2 regions of the Bacillus sp. 1A genome follow, and region 2 is predicted to be linked to the other one. Evidence: riboswitches for the same ligand, from Rfam matches in the RefSeq annotation. Region 2 holds a riboswitch; the other holds the start of a gene.
What was found. A riboswitch is a leader RNA that binds a small molecule or an ion and turns the genes downstream of it on or off. The one in region 2 is predicted to bind FMN.

Region 1: linked by a shared signal. The riboswitch ahead of ribD (bifunctional diaminohydroxyphosphoribosylaminopyrimidine deaminase/5-amino-6-(5-phosphoribosylamino)uracil reductase RibD) and the one ahead of ACUN0F_RS26130 (ECF transporter S component) in region 2 are both predicted to bind FMN.

The regions. Positions count from the first base shown of each region.
Region 1 is NZ_JBQYLZ010000001.1:2,437,887-2,446,868, forward strand. It holds gene bioF (8-amino-7-oxononanoate synthase) at 1-960, shown strand, start outside; gene ACUN0F_RS12405 (alpha/beta fold hydrolase) at 957-1,697, shown strand; gene bioC (malonyl-ACP O-methyltransferase BioC) at 1,663-2,472, shown strand; gene bioB (biotin synthase) at 2,474-3,472, shown strand; gene ACUN0F_RS12420 (hypothetical protein) at 3,654-3,974, shown strand; gene ribH (6,7-dimethyl-8-ribityllumazine synthase) at 4,004-4,465, opposite strand; gene ribBA (bifunctional 3,4-dihydroxy-2-butanone 4-phosphate synthase/GTP cyclohydrolase II) at 4,484-5,677, opposite strand; gene ribE (riboflavin synthase) at 5,690-6,334, opposite strand; gene ribD (bifunctional diaminohydroxyphosphoribosylaminopyrimidine deaminase/5-amino-6-(5-phosphoribosylamino)uracil reductase RibD) at 6,316-7,428, opposite strand; FMN riboswitch at 7,739-7,882, opposite strand; gene ACUN0F_RS12445 (CDGSH iron-sulfur domain-containing protein) at 8,071-8,277, opposite strand; gene ACUN0F_RS12450 (DUF2552 family protein) at 8,566-8,811, shown strand; gene ACUN0F_RS12455 (alpha/beta hydrolase) at 8,822-8,982, opposite strand, start outside.
Region 2 is NZ_JBQYLZ010000001.1:5,109,696-5,118,677, reverse strand. It holds gene resE (sensor histidine kinase ResE) at 1-1,464, shown strand, start outside; gene ACUN0F_RS26145 (cob(I)yrinic acid a,c-diamide adenosyltransferase) at 1,602-2,183, shown strand; gene ACUN0F_RS26140 (peptidoglycan DD-metalloendopeptidase family protein) at 2,270-2,884, shown strand; gene ACUN0F_RS26135 (hypothetical protein) at 2,915-3,601, opposite strand; FMN riboswitch at 3,847-3,986, shown strand; gene ACUN0F_RS26130 (ECF transporter S component) at 4,149-4,727, shown strand; gene ACUN0F_RS26125 (ferredoxin) at 4,851-5,099, opposite strand; gene ACUN0F_RS26120 (helix-turn-helix domain-containing protein) at 5,398-6,459, shown strand; gene ACUN0F_RS26115 (RecQ family ATP-dependent DNA helicase) at 6,449-7,978, shown strand; gene ACUN0F_RS26110 (CPBP family intramembrane glutamic endopeptidase) at 7,978-8,541, shown strand; gene ACUN0F_RS26105 (LysM peptidoglycan-binding domain-containing protein) at 8,564-8,982, shown strand, end outside.

The sequences.
Region 1 (8,982 bases), 2.7 Mb from region 2:
GCATCAAGGCTCGTTGTAGGAAATTATTCACTGTATGAAGAGGTTGAGAGAAGTATATGCGATTGGAAAGGCACTGAAAAAGCCTTAGTTGTAAATAGTGGATATACCGCAAATGTTGGAGTGATTTCTTCATTAGCCTGTCGTCACGATATTGTGTTTAGTGACAAATTAAATCACGCAAGCATCGTTGATGGGATTATATTAAGCGGAGCAGAGCATAAAAGGTATCGTCATAATGATTTAGATCATTTAGAGAAGCTGTTGCAAGTAGCACCGCCAAAAAAGAAAAAATTAATCGTAACAGATACTGTTTTTAGTATGGATGGTGATACTGCATATTTAAGAGATTTAGTGCAAATGAAAGAGAAATATGGAGCAATGATTATAGTCGATGAAGCACATGCGAGTGGAATATATGGAATTGATGGAGCAGGGTTGTCTCATATAGAAAAAGATATTGCTCAAAAAATTGATATACATATGGGGACGTTTAGCAAAGCTCTAGGGTGTTATGGTGCGTATTTGACAGGTGATGCAATGTATATAGAGTATTTACAAAATATGATGAGAAGCTTTATTTTTACAACAGCTTTACCACCAGGAACGTTAGGAGCAGTGCAAAAAGCAATTGAAATTGTGAAAGAAGATAATGAAAGAAGAGAGAGACTTATAGAGAATGGAGCATATTTTAGGACACATTTGCAAGAAGCTGGTTTTGATATTGGGAATAGCTCAACTCATATTGTACCGATTGTAGTCGGTTCAAATGAAGCAGCTTTACGGTTTAGTAGAAGGTTGCAAGAGGTAGGTATTGCAGCAATTGCAATTCGTCCACCAACGGTTCCAGTTAATAGTTCACGGGTCCGTTTTGCAGTTACGTCCCAACATACAATAGCTGATTTGAAATGGGCTATTCAGCATATTATACGCATTGATAAAGAAGAGGGGTTTTTCGTATGAAAGAGCTAAAGGTTATTTTTATTCCTGGATGGGGAATGGAAGAAGGTGTTTGGACTTTAGTTCTGCCGTATTTTAAAGAATATTCTGTTCAATGTATCAATTGGCGTAATGTGAAAGAACAAAGTGAATTTGCGGGGCGAATAATAGATGTAGCAAAAGATGAAAATGTAATTTTAGTTGGATGGTCACTAGGAGCGTTAGCAGCAGTTCAAGCTCATAAACAGGTTAAGGCAAAAGGTATCGTACTAATTGGTGGTACTGCCAAATTTACAAGTACGAACGATTATACGAGTGGATGGAATACTCTGCATGTAGAACGGCTAAAAAAGAATTTAGTGAGAAAGAAAGAAGATACGCTCAAGCGGTTTTATGAAAATATGTTTACAAAAGATGAGCTGAAAGAGAATAAAAGGTTTGAAGATATGATAAAACGCTTTAAAGGTGATTCTATTCAGTCTTTGCAATTAGGTTTGGAGTATTTAATAGAAGCAGATATGAGAGAAGAACTGAAAGAAATGAAAGTCCCTATACTACTTATTCACGGAGAGCAGGATGTAATTTGTCCATTGTCTGCAGCGCGTAGTATGGCTGAGAATGAGACTGCCACGCTCAAGGTAGTAAGTGAGGCTGGACACGCATTATGTGTAACGAATTTCGAATATTGCGGAAATGAGATAATTCAATTTGTAGAGGGGATACGACATGATCAACAAAACGTTACTTCAAAAACGGTTTAACGCGGCATCTGTATCCTACGATCAATATGCAAATGTACAAAAAAAGATGGCACATTCATTACTTTCTACATTGAATCGGCGATATAGTGCAAATTCATCGATACGTATTTTAGAACTTGGATGCGGAACAGGATATGTTACAGAGCAATTGTCAAACTTATTTCCGAAAGCACATATTACAGCCATTGATTTTGCTGAAAGTATGATTGCAGTTGCGAAAACTAGACAAAATGTGAAAAATGTAACGTTTTACTGTGAGGATATCGAAAGATTACGACTAGAAGAAACATATGATGTCATTATTTCAAATGCCACATTTCAATGGCTAAATGATTTAAAACAAGTGATAAGAAATTTATTTCATCATTTGTCTATAGATGGGATATTACTCTTTTCAACGTTTGGACATGAAACATTTCAAGAATTGCATGCTTCGTTCCAGCGGGCGAAAGAAGAAAAAAATATACAAAATGAAACATCGATTGGGCAACTTTTTTATTCGAAAAATCAGTTGCGCCATATGTGTGAAATAGAAACAGGGGATGTGCATGTTTCTGAAACATGTTACATAGAGAGATTTACAGAAGTTAGGGAGTTTCTACACTCTATTCGAAAAGTAGGAGCGACCAATAGTAATGAAGAATCATATTGTCAAAGTCCCTCACTCTTTCGTGCGATGCTTCGCATATACGAAAGAGACTTCACGGAAAATGAAGGGATAATGGCGACGTATCATGCTTTATTTATGCATATAACAAAAGAGGGGAAGAGATGAAATGAAACAAGTACAAACAAAAAGGGATTGGAAAAAACTTGCACATGACGTAGTAGAAGAGAAAATGATTACGAAAGAGGATGCAATGGCAATATTAGAAGCTGATGATACAGAAGTGTTAGAAATTATGAATGCAGCTTACATCATTCGCCATCATCACTTTGGTAAGAAAGTAAAATTGAATATGATTATTAATACGAAATCTGGATTATGTCCTGAAGATTGCGGATATTGTTCACAGTCTATTATTTCAGAGGCGCCGATTGATAAATATGCATGGCTAACGCAGGAAAAGATTGTAGAAGGAGCACACGAAGCAATTCGACGTAAAGCGGGTACATATTGTATTGTAGCATCTGGTCGTCGCCCGACGGATAAAGAGGTGAATCACGTAATTGGAGCAGTTAAGGAGATTCGTGAAACGACAGATTTGAAGATTTGTTGTTGTTTAGGTTTCTTAAACGAAGATCAAGCAGGACGTTTAGCAGAAGCGGGTGTACATCGTTATAACCACAACTTAAATACACATGCAAATAATTACGAAAGTATTTGCTCCACTCATACGTATGACGATCGTGTTGATACAGTTCAAAAAGCGAAACAAGCAGGCATTTCACCATGCTCTGGGGCGATTTTTGGAATGGGAGAGACAATAGAAGAACGTGCTGAAATTGCATTTGAATTACAACGTATAGATGCAGATTCAATTCCATGTAATTTTCTTGTTGCTGTAAAGGGTACGCCGCTTGAAGGACAAAAAGAATTAACGCCGATAGAATGTTTAAAAGTGCTGGCGATGATGCGTTTTGTAAACCCAACGAAAGAAATTCGCATTTCAGGGGGACGTGAAATCAATTTACGTTCTGTACAGCCAATTGGATTATTTGCAGCAAACTCTATTTTTGTTGGAGATTACTTAACGACAGCTGGACAAGAACCGACTGCAGACTGGGGTATGATTGAAGATTTAGGGTTTGAGATTGAAGAATGTGCATTATAAGATAGATAAAAAGCAAACTTGTAAAAGAGTTTGCTTTTTTTGTAAATAAAATGTAATAAATAGTTGTGAAAGCTTGATACTATTGGTTTTTGAGCGGAAAAAAGAGTTTTGGTGGACGAATTTTCCAAGCCCCAATTGTACATAGTAAATATGTAATTTATATTGGGTTGGAGGATTTTACATGCACAAATATATATTAGCGATTATGACTTGTCTAATTTTACTAAAAGCAATAAGTGCTGATCCAGTTAAGGCTACCGAAAATCCTGAACAAAAAGAAATGCAACAACGAATTGAACAACATTTTCGAACGAAAGCTGAACATTTTGGATTGAAAACAGAAGGGAAAGATTTAAAGGAAGTGCGAAAAGAAATTACTATTATAGAAGAAGCGAAGAAAAGAGAGAATGTATGGAGAACAGCACAAACGCTTCGTATACAAACAGAAGGAAAAACAATGGATGAATTAATAAAAGATGTACGGAAAAAAGTAAAAAAATAAAAAAGAGGCTACGGCCTCTTTTTTATTTTTTATGCCCATTGTTTTGATAAATGAGCCATTTCAATCGCAGCAACGGCGGATTCATAGCCTTTATTACCTGCTTTCGTGCCCGCGCGTTCAATCGCTTGCTCGATCGTTTCAGTCGTTAATACACCGAAAATAACTGGGATGTCTGTTTGTAGTGATAAAGATGCAACTCCTTTTGCTACTTCATTACAAACGTAATCGTAATGTGTTGTAGCACCACGAATTACAGTACCTAACGTAATTACAGCATCATACTTTCCGCTATTAGCCATCTTTTTAGCGATTAAAGGAATTTCGAATGCGCCAGGAACCCAAGCAACATCGATATCAGTCTCTTCTACACCGTGACGCTTTAATCCATCTAAAGCTCCGCCGAGTAACTTACTTGTAATAAATTCATTAAAACGTCCAACAACAACCCCAACTTTTAATCCTGTACCAACTAAATGACCTTCGAATACCATAATAAATCTCTCCCTTAATTATAAGTTTAGTAAATGTCCTAATTTGTTTACTTTCGTTTGTAAATACGTTTTATTCTCTTCTTTTGTTGGCATTTGCAATGGTACACGCTCGATTACTTCTAAATCGTAACCTTGTAAGCCAGCAATTTTTCGTGGATTATTCGTTAATAATCGTAAATGTTGTAAACCTAAATCTTTTAAAATTTGAGCGCCAATACCGTAATCACGCAAATCAGCTGGGAACCCAAGTTTTTCGTTTGCTTCTACAGTATCGAATCCTTCTTCTTGTAACTTATAAGCGCGAAGCTTATTAAGAAGGCCAATGCCTCGTCCTTCTTGTCTCATATAGAGAAGAACGCCTTTTCCTTCACGCTCAATTTGAGCAAGTGCAGCATGGAGTTGTGGTCCGCAATCACAGCGGCACGAGCCAAATACATCTCCTGTTAAGCACTCTGAATGAACGCGTACAAGTACAGGCTCTCCTGTTGAAATATCACCTTTTACGAGTGCGATATGTTCTTTCGTATCTAATGAATTAGAATAGCCAATTGCATGGAAAGTACCGAAATCTGTAGGTAATGTAATTTCCACTTCTCTCGTCACTAGTGTTTCATGGTGACGGCGATAAGCAATTAAATCTTCTATTGTAATCATTTTTATATCAAATTGTTTTGCGCACTGTAGTAAATCAGGTACGCGTGCCATCGTACCGTCCTCATTAATAATCTCGCAAATAACTCCAGCTGGTTCTGCTCCGCAAAGCTGTGCTAAATCGACGGCAGCTTCTGTATGACCAGCACGGCGCAAGACACCGCCTTCTTTCGCAATTAATGGAAAGATATGTCCAGGACGATTGAAATCAGCACCTTTTGATGCAGGGTTTAATAATTCTTGTATCGTAGTTGCCCGTTCGTGAGCGCTAATTCCTGTTGTTGTAGAAACATGATCAATACTCACTGTAAATGCAGTATGATGCGAATCTGTATTATGAGCTACCATTGGTTCTAATTGTAGACGTTCTGCGTATTCTTCCGTAATCGGTACACAAACGAGACCACGCCCATGTGTAATCATAAAGTTAATCGTTTCTGGCGTAATATACTCTGCTAAAGCGATAAAGTCGCCTTCATTTTCACGGTTTTCATCATCGCATACGATAACGACTTTTCCTTGTTTTAAATCTTCTAGAGCTTCTTCAATACGATGAAACATAATGCTTCCCCCTTATAGAAATCCGTTTTCTTGTAAAAAGCTTTCGCTCATTGAACCTGTTCGTTTTACAGGTTTAGAAATAAAGCGTTCGATATATTTACCGATCATGTCACACTCAATATTTACGATGTCACCGGCATTCTTTTCTCCGATAACAGATTCACTTACTGTGTGTGGGATGAGTGAGATTGTGATGGAAGATTCGTCTATATCAAATATCGTTAAACTCGTTCCATCAATAGCAACGGAACCTTTATGCAAACAATAGCGTAGCAATTCATCAGCAATAGCTATTTTGTAATAGACGGCATTATAGTGTTGTTTTTTGTTTAATATCGTTCCGATGCCATCAATATGTCCTGAAACGAAATGCCCACCGAATCGTCCGTTTGCAGCTATCGCCCGCTCTAAATTTACTTTAGAGTGTTGTTTAAGCATGCGAAGTGATGTTGATTGCATCGTTTCAGGCATTGCATCCACTGTGAATGAAGCTGTTGTGAAACTCGTTACAGTTAAGCAAATACCGTTAACCGCGATACTATCACCTAAGTGAACATCTGATAAAATTTTATTTGCATGGATCGTTAACTTCATCGCTTCTCCGCTTTGTTGCATGTTTGCAATCGTTCCTAATTCTTCTACAATTCCTGTAAACATTCCGTCACCTCACTTCGGGCATTCGCAACGATTTTTATATCATCACCAATTTGTTTCATCTCTTGAATTTCCAAGGAAAGTGCATCTTGCAATGCTGCGAAACCATTTCCACCAAATAAAGTAGGGGCATCCTTCCCACCAATTAATATCGGGCTTATATAAGTTATAATTTCATTGAAATGCTTTGTTTGTAAGAAGCTTGCGTGAACTGTTTGACCACCTTCAACGAATAGAGAAAGAATTTTCTTCTCTCCAAGAAAGAAAAGGAGGTCCTTGATTTCTATATGTTTTGTTTTCATTTGGAATATAGCTATATTTTCAGATTCATAAGAAGCTATTTTCTCTTTATTTACATCCTTACCGACAAAAATCCATGTCGGTGCTAAACCATCTGTTATGACATGAGAAGATGGTGGCGTTCGTAAATGGGTATCTAAAATGACGCGTATAGGATGTTTACCCCCGTTAGGAATTCTTGTCGTTAAATGCGGATTATCAGCTATAACTGTATTCACTCCAACGAGAATCGCATCATGTGTATGACGATATTGGTGAACATCAGCTCGTGCTTCTTCACCTGTAATCCACTTACTTTCACCCGTGACAGTTGCTGTTTTTCCATCTAAGCTCATCGCTGTTTTTATTGTTACAAATGGACGCTTCGTTTTCATGTAGTGAAAAAAGAAACGATTTAATAAGGTGGCTTCTGTTTCAAGAACACCGGTAGCTACTTCGATGCCAGCTTCTTCTAATCTCCTTTTTCCAGTACCAGAAACGAGAGGATTGCAATCAAGAGTAGCAATTACAACCCGTTTGACTCCTTTTTTGATGAGCAATTCACAGCAAGGTGGTGTTTTTCCAAAATGGCTACACGGTTCAAGTGTTACATAAACGGTAGCTCCTTTTGCTTTTTCACCAGCCATATGAAGCGCGTGAACTTCTGCGTGTTCTTCACCAGCACGTAAATGAGCGCCAATACCGACGATGTTTCCTTCTTTTACAACAACAGCACCAACCATAGGATTTGGACTTGTTTGTCCAGATGTCCCTTCTGCTAACTGTAGGGCAATCCTCATATATTCTTGATCTGTCATTCTCTTCACCTCTCCTGAAAAAATCAAAAAACCCCAAGGATTTTATATCCTTGGGGTTTGGGAGACGTGATTTCTAGAAATATAGTTCGAATACGAAAGTACAGGAAAGAAACCTAACGATGATTGGTATTTTTGCATAAGGAAAAAACCTAGCAAAAATATCGAATTTTTCAAACGCTAGTCGTATCTTTTTATTTCAGTATAGAAACATAAGTATACAAAATAAAACATATATAAAGATTCAAAACGAAACTTTAAAAATATGCATACTGAAATAAAAGTGTATTCGCTATATAAAATTACTAGAAAACATATCCTTCTCCCATCCAGACTATACTGTCGGCCCTAGAGTTTCACTAGATCCACCGTTTTCGAGTTGAAAACGGGTCACGGACTTAGAAGTTTGCACTTCATCACCGCCGGTTGGGAATTTCACCCGACCCCGAAGGATGTTGTTTGCTCAAATTATAGCACAAAAAAAATAAAAGGCTAGAAAAAAATATTCGAATGTGAAGAATTATGTGAAAATATATGTAAGTTGGAATGAGGACAAAAGTACGAGGAATGTTGTAAGGAAAAGGGGGACGAGAGTTAATGAAAAGAAAAAACATGCACAAAAAAATGTGCATGTCACATGTGAAATTATTCTGCCTCTGGTGCTCTAACGACAGACTCGAATTTCCCTTTATGCGAAGCATCGCAATAAGGCATATTTTTTGATAAACCACAACGGCATAAAGAAAATGCCGGTTTTGCTGGGAATACATTCCCTTGTGAATCGACTAATTCCACGTCCCCTGTAACGCGAAAAGAGCCATTATCATTTACTTTAATTTGTACTTTCGCCAACGCTATCCCTCCTTCCCAAACGCTTAATTTCATCATATAATTAAGAGAAGTACTTGACAATATAAAGTGAAACTTTAATTAGTGGGGGAGGTATCCCCCCACTAATTATTAGTTGAACCAATCGGGCTTTTAGGGGCAGTTAATCTCCCACCTAACTTCCTTGTTTTAGTTGAGTTTTGAGGTGGGAGTTTTACTGCCCGTTAATGCGGGGTAAAATGAGCACTTTCTTTGGGAGAGAAGAGAGTGTTATAATGTTTTTTATAACTGACTAGAGTAAGGTGACGAGAGATGGATAAACAATTACATACATTACGAAACATTGCAAATGAGCGCACGTGGGCATCATTTTTGAATGATAATCATCCATATAGTTTGTTACATTGGTCCATTGCAGGTGTAGGGCAAGAGGCAAAGGATGTTTGGTTACTTCAAGATGAAGTAACATTTCAAACGACAGAATTTCCAACGTTAGATGATGCAATGCAATGGATTTCTGTAAATATGGAACAAGTTACAGACGTTTTAGCGCAATAAAAAAACAGGCTTATGCAAGCCTGTTTTTTGTTTTTTTTACATATGAGTTTAAAAATTGATCAACGGCTGCTTCATACTCTTCTTTATTTTCGTTATAAGAGCAAGCGTGTGCACCGCGTTCTGCAATATAAAGTTGTTTATTGTTTTCTTTTGCTTCATATAGTGATTTCG
Region 2 (8,982 bases):
TTGAAAGAAGATAAAGAATTAGCGGCTGTGTTTACAGACAAAAAAGAAATTAAGAATAACATTAGAAAAGCCTCTAATAGTAGAAAGAATAAAAACACTGAAAATGATATTATGATTGTCGGAAAACCAGTGCATTCAAAAAATCAAAGTGCAGTGTTCGTATACGAATCTTTACAAGTACCGATACAAGGTATGGAGAGAACGACTGATTTTATATTCTTATCAGCAGGGATTGCGATTATATTAACAACGTTCTTTGCATTCTTCTTATCTACTCGAATTACAGCACCACTCCGTAAAATGCGTGAGGTTGCTTTTGAGGTCGCGCGTGGGAAGTTTGATGCGAAAGCACCTATGGTATCTCAGGATGAGATTGGTGAGCTTGCAACGGCCTTAAATCAAATGGGGAAACAGTTGAAGTTTAATATGAATGCCTTGCAGCAAGAAAAAGAACAGTTAGCAAGTATTTTAAGTAGTATGGCAGATGGGGTTATTACGTTAAATCAAGAAGGTGAAGTCGTTGTAATTAATCCGCCGGCTGAACATTTCTTACAAGTTTGGCAAGAGGAAAAGGAAGTAGAGCTCAGTAAAAAACTACCTTCTGAACTTGTTGAACTATTCCATCTCGTTGTAGAAAGTGAACAACAACAAGTGGTTGAAATTAATTTACAAAAAGGGAACTATGTAGTTCTTATGACGCCGCTTTACAACCAAACGAAAATTCGTGGCGCTGTAGCTGTATTACGTGATATGACGGAAGAACGCCGTCTTGAGAAGATGCGTCAAGACTTTATTGCAAACGTATCACATGAACTTCGTACACCGATGGTAATGCTTCAAGGGTATAGTGAAGCGATTTTAGATGATATTGTGCAAACGAAAGAAGAAATTAATGAGTTTGTTCAAATCATTTATGATGAATCTGTTCGTTTAGGTAAACTTGTAAATGAACTATTAGATTTAGCGCGTATGGAAAGTGGTAATGTAGAGTTACATATAGGTGAAGTTGATATTCATCCTTTCGTTGAAAAAATAGGTCGTAAATTCCAAGGAATTGCAAAGGATAAAGAAGTCACATTAACAGTTGATTTCCAAAATCCAATTGAGCAATACCCATTTGATGCAGATCGTATGGAACAAGTATTGACGAATTTAATTGATAACGCAATTCGTCATACGAATGCAGGCGGACATGTAACGCTTGTAATTAATACGATAAATAATGGTCTTACTTTTGAAGTACAAGATTCGGGCGCTGGCATTCCAGAAGAAGATATTCCATTTTTATTTGATCGTTTCTACAAAGCTGATAAAGCAAGAACACGTGGGAAAAAAGGTGGAACAGGACTCGGGCTTGCGATTGCAAAAAACATTGTGCAAGGCCATGATGGTAAAATTGCTGTTTCAAGTGTTGTTGGAGAGGGAACTACATTCTCTGTATATTTACCAAATCGTATAATTTAGATATACGTTTTTAAAGTTGATAATGAATAAAGTTCTACTGTTATTTATTTTTTTGTAAAATCAATTAAATAAATAACAGTAGAACTTTTTTTCTATCTTAGTCGAATGAAGAATAGCAAGAGGGGTGTCGTGAAGCGATGAAATTATACACGAAAACAGGAGATAAAGGGACAACAAGTGTAATAGGCGGCAGAGTGGATAAAGATAATATCCGAGTTGAAGCATATGGCACGATAGACGAGGCGAATTCTCATATTGGATATGCAATGACTAAGCTACAAGGCGGATCTTTTGGAGATATTTACAATGAACTTGAAAATATTCAACATGAACTATTTGATTGCGGGGGAGACTTGGCGATAGTAGAGGGGAAAATTCCTTATAAAGTAACGGTTGAAATGGTTGAAAGCTTAGAAAGAAGGATTGATTCGTATATAAAAGAAGCACCGCCGTTAGAGCGTTTTATTTTACCGGGTGGAAGCGAAGCGGCAGCTGCTATTCATATTGCACGTACAGTTGTAAGGCGAGCAGAACGATGTGTAGTGTCCTTGCAAAAAGAAGGGGAAATAAATGAAGTTGTTCTAAAGTATGTAAATAGATTATCTGATTATTTGTTTGCGGTAGCTAGAGTAATAAACGCTCGATTACAAGTAAAAGATGTGGAGTATAATCGCAGTGCAATCGTTTTTCGTGATAAAAACGAAAAGGAAGTGGAGTGATTCACTTTCTTTTTTTTGTATACTTTTTTCTGTAATATACCAAAATAAGAGAAGGTATGGTGTTAATTAGAAAACGGAGGATGTATATGAAAGTGTTAAAATGTGGCGTCATGTTATTGACGGTATTGTTTTTATCTCAATTACATGTGTACGCAGAGGGAAATCAATGGACATGGCCTGTTGAAGGGCAGATAAGTGATTATTTTGGGACAAGGCATGGAAAACACTACGGTATAGATATAGCAGCACCGATTGGCACGCCTGTGGCAGCTATTCAAGAAGGTAAGGTAACAAAGTCTTATTATTCAAGTAGTTATGGAAACGTTGTATTTATTAAACATGGAGAATATGAGGCCGTGTATGCACATTTAAATAAGAGATATGTAGTTCAAGGGGATTATATTTCAAAAGGAGACATAATTGGAGAAGTAGGAAATACAGGAGAATCGAGAGGTGCACACTTACATTTAGAAGTTCATCAAGGAAGATGGACGATGGCGAAAAAGAATGCGATGAATCCATCGCTTGTTCTAAATGAACAGAGAAATGAAGTTGTTTCCTCATCCTTATATGTCGTCCAAAAAGGGGACACTTTAGTTAGTATTGCCCGGAAATTTAGTATGTCAGTTAAGGAAGTTAAAGAAAAAAATGGACTGCAGCAAGATCGGATTTATCCAAATCAACAATTATACGTAAAGTAAAAAAAGAGCTAGTTAAACTAGCTCTTTTTTTTACCAAAAAATAAAGACACATATAAATCCAGAAATAGCTAAGTAGCTATATAAGTAAAATACTTTCGTTCTTGTTTTTTCGTTCGTTCGAAATAGTACAATAGTCGGTTCGATTAAACCGATTGTCAAACAAAGTAAACCAAGAAGCATACAACCGATTGAAATGGAGTACAGGGCGATTTGTGGTGCTTGAAATGGAATCATCCATTTTAATAAAAATGCAATAAGTGCAGTGTAGCAAATGCTGCCGATGTATTTATTCAACGGTGCATTAGAACGGAACCCTGGAAGTTTTTTTAAGAAAGAGCGGGAAACAACTTCAGTTTGTAAAGATGTGTGCTCTTCAATTATTTTTTGAGCTTCTTTTCCTTTTTGGAAAAGGGATAATATCCAGTTTCGCTCACCTTGAAAAATAAATTGAGAAGTTGTCAAATAATGATCCACCTTCACTTTATTCCAACTCTTCCATGGGTGACGCTCACACAGTTTTAATTTACTCTCTGTTTTTTTATCATACTGATAAATACTGATGCCATCTTCATCGAAAGCAGCATAGTATGTCTCGCTTGAGAATGTGCCTAAATCAATTGGACAGTAGAAAAGTAATTCTTTTTTTAAGTAAAAGTATTCTTTTCTTAAGTTTTTTTTCATTGCTTCTCGAATAGAGTGTCTCTTTTCTTTTTTCATGACATTTCCTCCATAATCCAGAAAATGTTCTTATCTTAACAATTCAACATCTTATCACTTTTCATTATATATGACTAGGGGATTCATAGGGGAAATGCCGAATACTAAAAAATCTGGGGTGTATTGTAAAATATAGTGATTGGTTTTGGTTATATAAAATTAATAACTTATTTTTAATAAGTTACGCTTTTTTTGTTCACAATACGATTATGTTGTTGTATAATAAAGTGGAAAATAGAATATCGGTCTATCTTCGGGGCAGGGTGAAAATCCCGACCGGCGGTGATGAACTATATGTGATTTTGTTCTAAGCCCGCGAGCCGTTAAGGCAGGATTTGGTGTGATTCCAAAGCCGACAGTATAGTCTGGATGGGAGAAGATGGAGGTTCAAGCGTTCAAAAAAGATATGGATTTGAACGTCTGTTTGATGTGCCTTAAATTCTCCCTTTGTGTAAAACACAAAGGGTTTTTTCGTTCTATGAAAAAGTAGGCATAGCAGAACCTTTCCACTTTCCATGAGATGATCGATGGAAAAGGAGAGAGAAAGATGAAACAAAAAAACAGTGTAGTGCAGATGGTGAGTGTAGCGATGCTAAGTAGTATTGCATATTTACTGATGATGTTGGATTTCCCGTTTCCAGGGCTTCCGCCATTTTTAAAAATTGATTTTAGTGATGTACCAGCTCTAATTGCAGCAATTATTTTCGGGCCAGTTGCAGGGATAATTGTAGAGGCGATAAAGAATATTTTACATTACGGGATTCAAGGGAGTTTAACGGGAGTGCCAGTTGGAGAAATTGCTAACTTTATTGCAGGATGTTTATTTATTGGACCGGCAGCTTTCTTATTTAGAAAGTATCGTACTGTTAAGAGTTTAACGACAGGATTAATGCTAGGGACAATTACAATGGCGCTCATTATGAGTGTATTAAATTACATCATTATATTCCCAGCTTACACTTGGTTTTTAAATTCACCAGCTATGTCTAGCGAGGCTATAAGAACAACGGTTGTAACGGCAATCTTACCATTTAATTTGATTAAAGGAATTGTTGTGACAATTGTATTTGTAGCGTTATTCTCACGCCTGAAAGTATGGGTGTTTGCAAAAATGAAAAATGCATAAAATATAAAATAAAACCATTAGTAGTATGGAACTACTAGTGGTTTTTTATTAAGTAGAATGAAAATAGAAAACAAAAAATATCCCTCATATGAATGAGGGATATTTTTTGAAGTTAATAAAAGACTATTCGAATTTTAAAGAGTCGCCATCAAATGATTCATCAGCAACTTTAATTGAGTCAGTTGGACAACCTTCGAATGCATCCATCATATCTTCAATTAATACATCTGGAATTTCAACGATACCTTGGTTATCGTCTAACGTTACAAATGCAATACCTTCATCATCATAATCATAAATGTCTGGTGCAGCAGCGCCGCAAGCACCACATGCGATACAAGTATCTTTATCAACGATTGTATATTTTGCCATCTTTTTTCCCTCCTGATAATATGTATGTGAAAAGCTCGCCATAAAAATTATAACCTTATTGTAAAACGGTTTTTAAAACTTTTCAACATAAAATTATAATGATAATCCTTATCAATTAGAGTGTCAACTAATTTTTGCATTATGTCATAAGATTTTCAAAATACGTAAATGTTATTTCGTTTGGTACAATATACTATATACAAGTACATAGTGCCGATATGATAAGTTTAATGAGTAACATAGAATAGTGCAATCATACTAAAAAGTAATTAAGCTAGATTGAAAGGTGGAAGCGGTAATGCAACTACAATATACTTTATTGTATTGTTTAAAACAATTGAATGGTGAAAGGACCGTTTCTTCTATTTATTATTTATTAAAAGGAAAACGATCTTCGCAAACGTTACAAGATGGAAATATGTTCCGAATTTCATTTTTGTTTGGAATATATAAATCGTTAAATAGAACAGACTATGATCGGGAAGTTGCAAAGTTGTTGCAAGTAGATTTGATTCGAGAAATACATGAAAATACATATTTGTTAACATCTAAAGGTAAAATGCAGTTACATACATGGGAGGAAGTGTATGCTTTTCCCACGTATTTACATGGTTTACACTATGGTGAATTAGGTGAAACATTTTGGAAACGATTATCATTAATTATTCAAACTATATCTAATTTACAACAGAATAATACGAAGTTTATTCCCATTCAACAAGATACAGAAATAATGATGTGGGTAAAACGTTTTTTAACAGGTATACCATATAGGCGAAGTGAATTGGCTAAAAGATTATGGAAAGAAATACATAATCTTTTAGGAAAAGGTGATGTGGTAGAAGCGACGATTGTAACATATAGATTAACAGGATATGAACGTATCGGTTGTACATTGCAGCAATTAGCGGAAATTACGAAACAAGATATATTCCGGGTGTATTTTTTATTTTGGGGTACAATTCACTTCTTTATACAAGAAGTTCACGATAAAGAAAATGAATTTCCGCTATTGGCTGAGATTATCTCTTATCCAAATGAGAGAGCTGAATTATTTAGTTTATCAACGAAAAAAACATATAATTTTTGGAGACAAGGACGCTCCTTAGATGAAATAGCGACAATTAGAAATTTAAAGGTTGCAACGATAGAAGATCATTTTGTTGAAATTGCTTTGCGGGAAAAAGAGTTTTCAATCGAGATGTTTATGGAAAAAGACAAAATAGATAAAGTAACAAAAGTAATTGAGACATTACAAACACGTAAGTTGCGTGAGTTGAAACAAGCGGTTGGAGAGGGTATCTCTTATTTTGAAGTTCGTCTTGTATTGGCGCGGATGGAGGGTATAAATGAAGCTTGAGGAATATTTATATAGATGGTTTGGATATTCTGAATTTCGTACAGGGCAAAAAGGGGTAATTACAGATTTATTAGAAGGAAAAGATGTTATAGCAATGCTCCCGACTGGAAGGGGGAAGTCTATGTGCTATCAACTTCCAGGGCTAATGCAAGAAGGAACCGTGCTTGTTGTATCACCATTATTATCTTTGATGGAAGATCAAGTTACACAATTAAAGTATGTTGTGAAAAACCGAGTAATAGCATTTAATAGTTTTCGGACATTACATGAAAAAAGAGAAGCGATGAAAAAATTAGCTTCATATAAATTTATTTTTGTTTCACCAGAGATGTTGCAGTCGGAAGTGTTAATAAGAGAATTGAAGAAAGTTCATATTTCATTATTTGTTGTGGATGAGGCTCATTGTATTTCACAATGGGGTTATGATTTTAGGCCAGACTATAAAAAACTAAATGTAGTCATTGAAAATATCGGGTCTCCTACGGTGCTAGCATTAACGGCAACAGCGACAAAAGATGTACTCCGAGATATAGCAGAGAGCTTAGATTTGAAGAAAGTGACGCAGCATGTATACTCTATTGATCGTCCAAATATTGCGATGGAAGTACAATTTGTGGAGACGATAGAAGAGAAGAAAGAAGCGCTTTTGAACCAGGTGATGTATTTACAAGGGCCAGGGATTGTATATTGTTCAAGCAGAGCGTGGACAGAACGTTTAACGGAGTATTTAAGAGGAAAAGGCGTGACTGGTGTTGCTTTTTATCATGGTGGTATGGAACATGAAGAGCGTATGTTAATTCAACAGCAGTTTATGAATGACCAGTTGCAGCTTGTAATATGTACAAGTGCTTTTGGTATGGGAGTAAATAAGTCGAATACGAGCTATATTATTCATTTTCATTATCCGACTAATATAGCTTCCTATTTACAAGAAATCGGAAGAGCTGGAAGAGATGGTGAACCGAGTATAGCTATCTTACTATGTAGTCCGTTAGATCACGATTTACCAATTTCAATAATTGAAGATGAATTGCCAAGTCAGTCGCAAATACAATTTTTATTCTCTTTACTACAAGAAAGAATGTTTCAAACGAAAGAATTACCAATAGAAGAGGTAGAAGAAATTTGTTATAATGCAGCAAGATTTAATGAACAATATTGGCGCTTCATCCGCTATCATCTTGAACAGCTTGGAATCATACAACAGCGAAAATTAAAATTAGAGGGCTTGTCAGATGAAATTATGAACAGATTAATAGCTGAAGTAGAAATAAGGCTACGTAATAAATATAGTGAGCTAGAAAACATGAAATCGTGGATACAAGTGAAAGAATGTAGGCGTGAATATTTGTTACAACAGTTCGGTTATAGAAAAGAGAACGAGTTGAAAAATTGCTGTGACTATTGTGGTATTACAAAAACAGATTATAAAAAAAGACAAGCGCAACAATCGGATTTCGACTATAATTGGGAAACAGAGTTACAAAAGCTTTTCGGTCTAGAAAAGATGGGGGAATGATGAACATTCAAAGGCATAATATTGAAGATATGAGTCCGAAAGAAATAAGGCTGAATCTGTATATCACACAGTTCATTATTATCGGTATCGGTTGTTTACTAGCATATGTATTATTCCGAGATATAAAATCGGTGTATAGTCTGTGGAAGTGGGAACCGGTGTCTATACTTATAATAGGTGGCTTGTTGGCGATTGGTATTGTGTTATTAGATTATGTTGCAATGCGAGTATTTCCAGAGTCTTGGTTTGATGATGGTGGTATTAACGATAAGATGTTTCAAGGAATGTCAGTTATGCACCTACTCGTTATTACGTTCATTATCGGCTTTGCAGAAGAATTTTTATTTAGAGGTGTAGTGCAGACGCACTTTGGAATTGTAATAGCTAGTTTAGTATTTGCAGTGTTACATATTCGGTATATAACAAAGCCATTTTTGTTTTGTTTCGTCTGTTTCATTAGTTTTGTCTTTGGTTATGTATTTGAATGGACAGGAAATTTATTTATAACAATCTTTGCACACTTTCTTGTTGATTTTATAATGGGACTCCAATTAAGAAAATAAATGGAAGGTGGTGGTGAACAACATGAGAAAACGAATTCCTGATTTCGAAGAGGAATTAGAAGTTGAGCGAGTGGAAGAAAAAGAAAGTTTACCGCCGCGTAGTGAAATTCATAGAAATAAAGAGAAAAAAGAAAAGTTTAAAATGAATCATATTTTCGTCCGAGTTTTAACATTTCTATTCATATTACTACCAATTAGTATCTTATGGTATACAGATAAATATATTCAGGTGAAAAGTGATGGTAATAACGCTGGGAAAAGTGCGTTTGAGGTCATTTTCTTTGATTCAGCTAAATCTGAGTCTGAGGCAACAACTGAGAAAGTAGTAACGCATACGGTAAAAGAAGGAGAAACTTTAGAAAGTATAGCGAAGCAATATTTTTCAGATGAAACTGGGATTGAAGTGATTAAAAAGTATAATGATTTACAAGAAGATGAAGT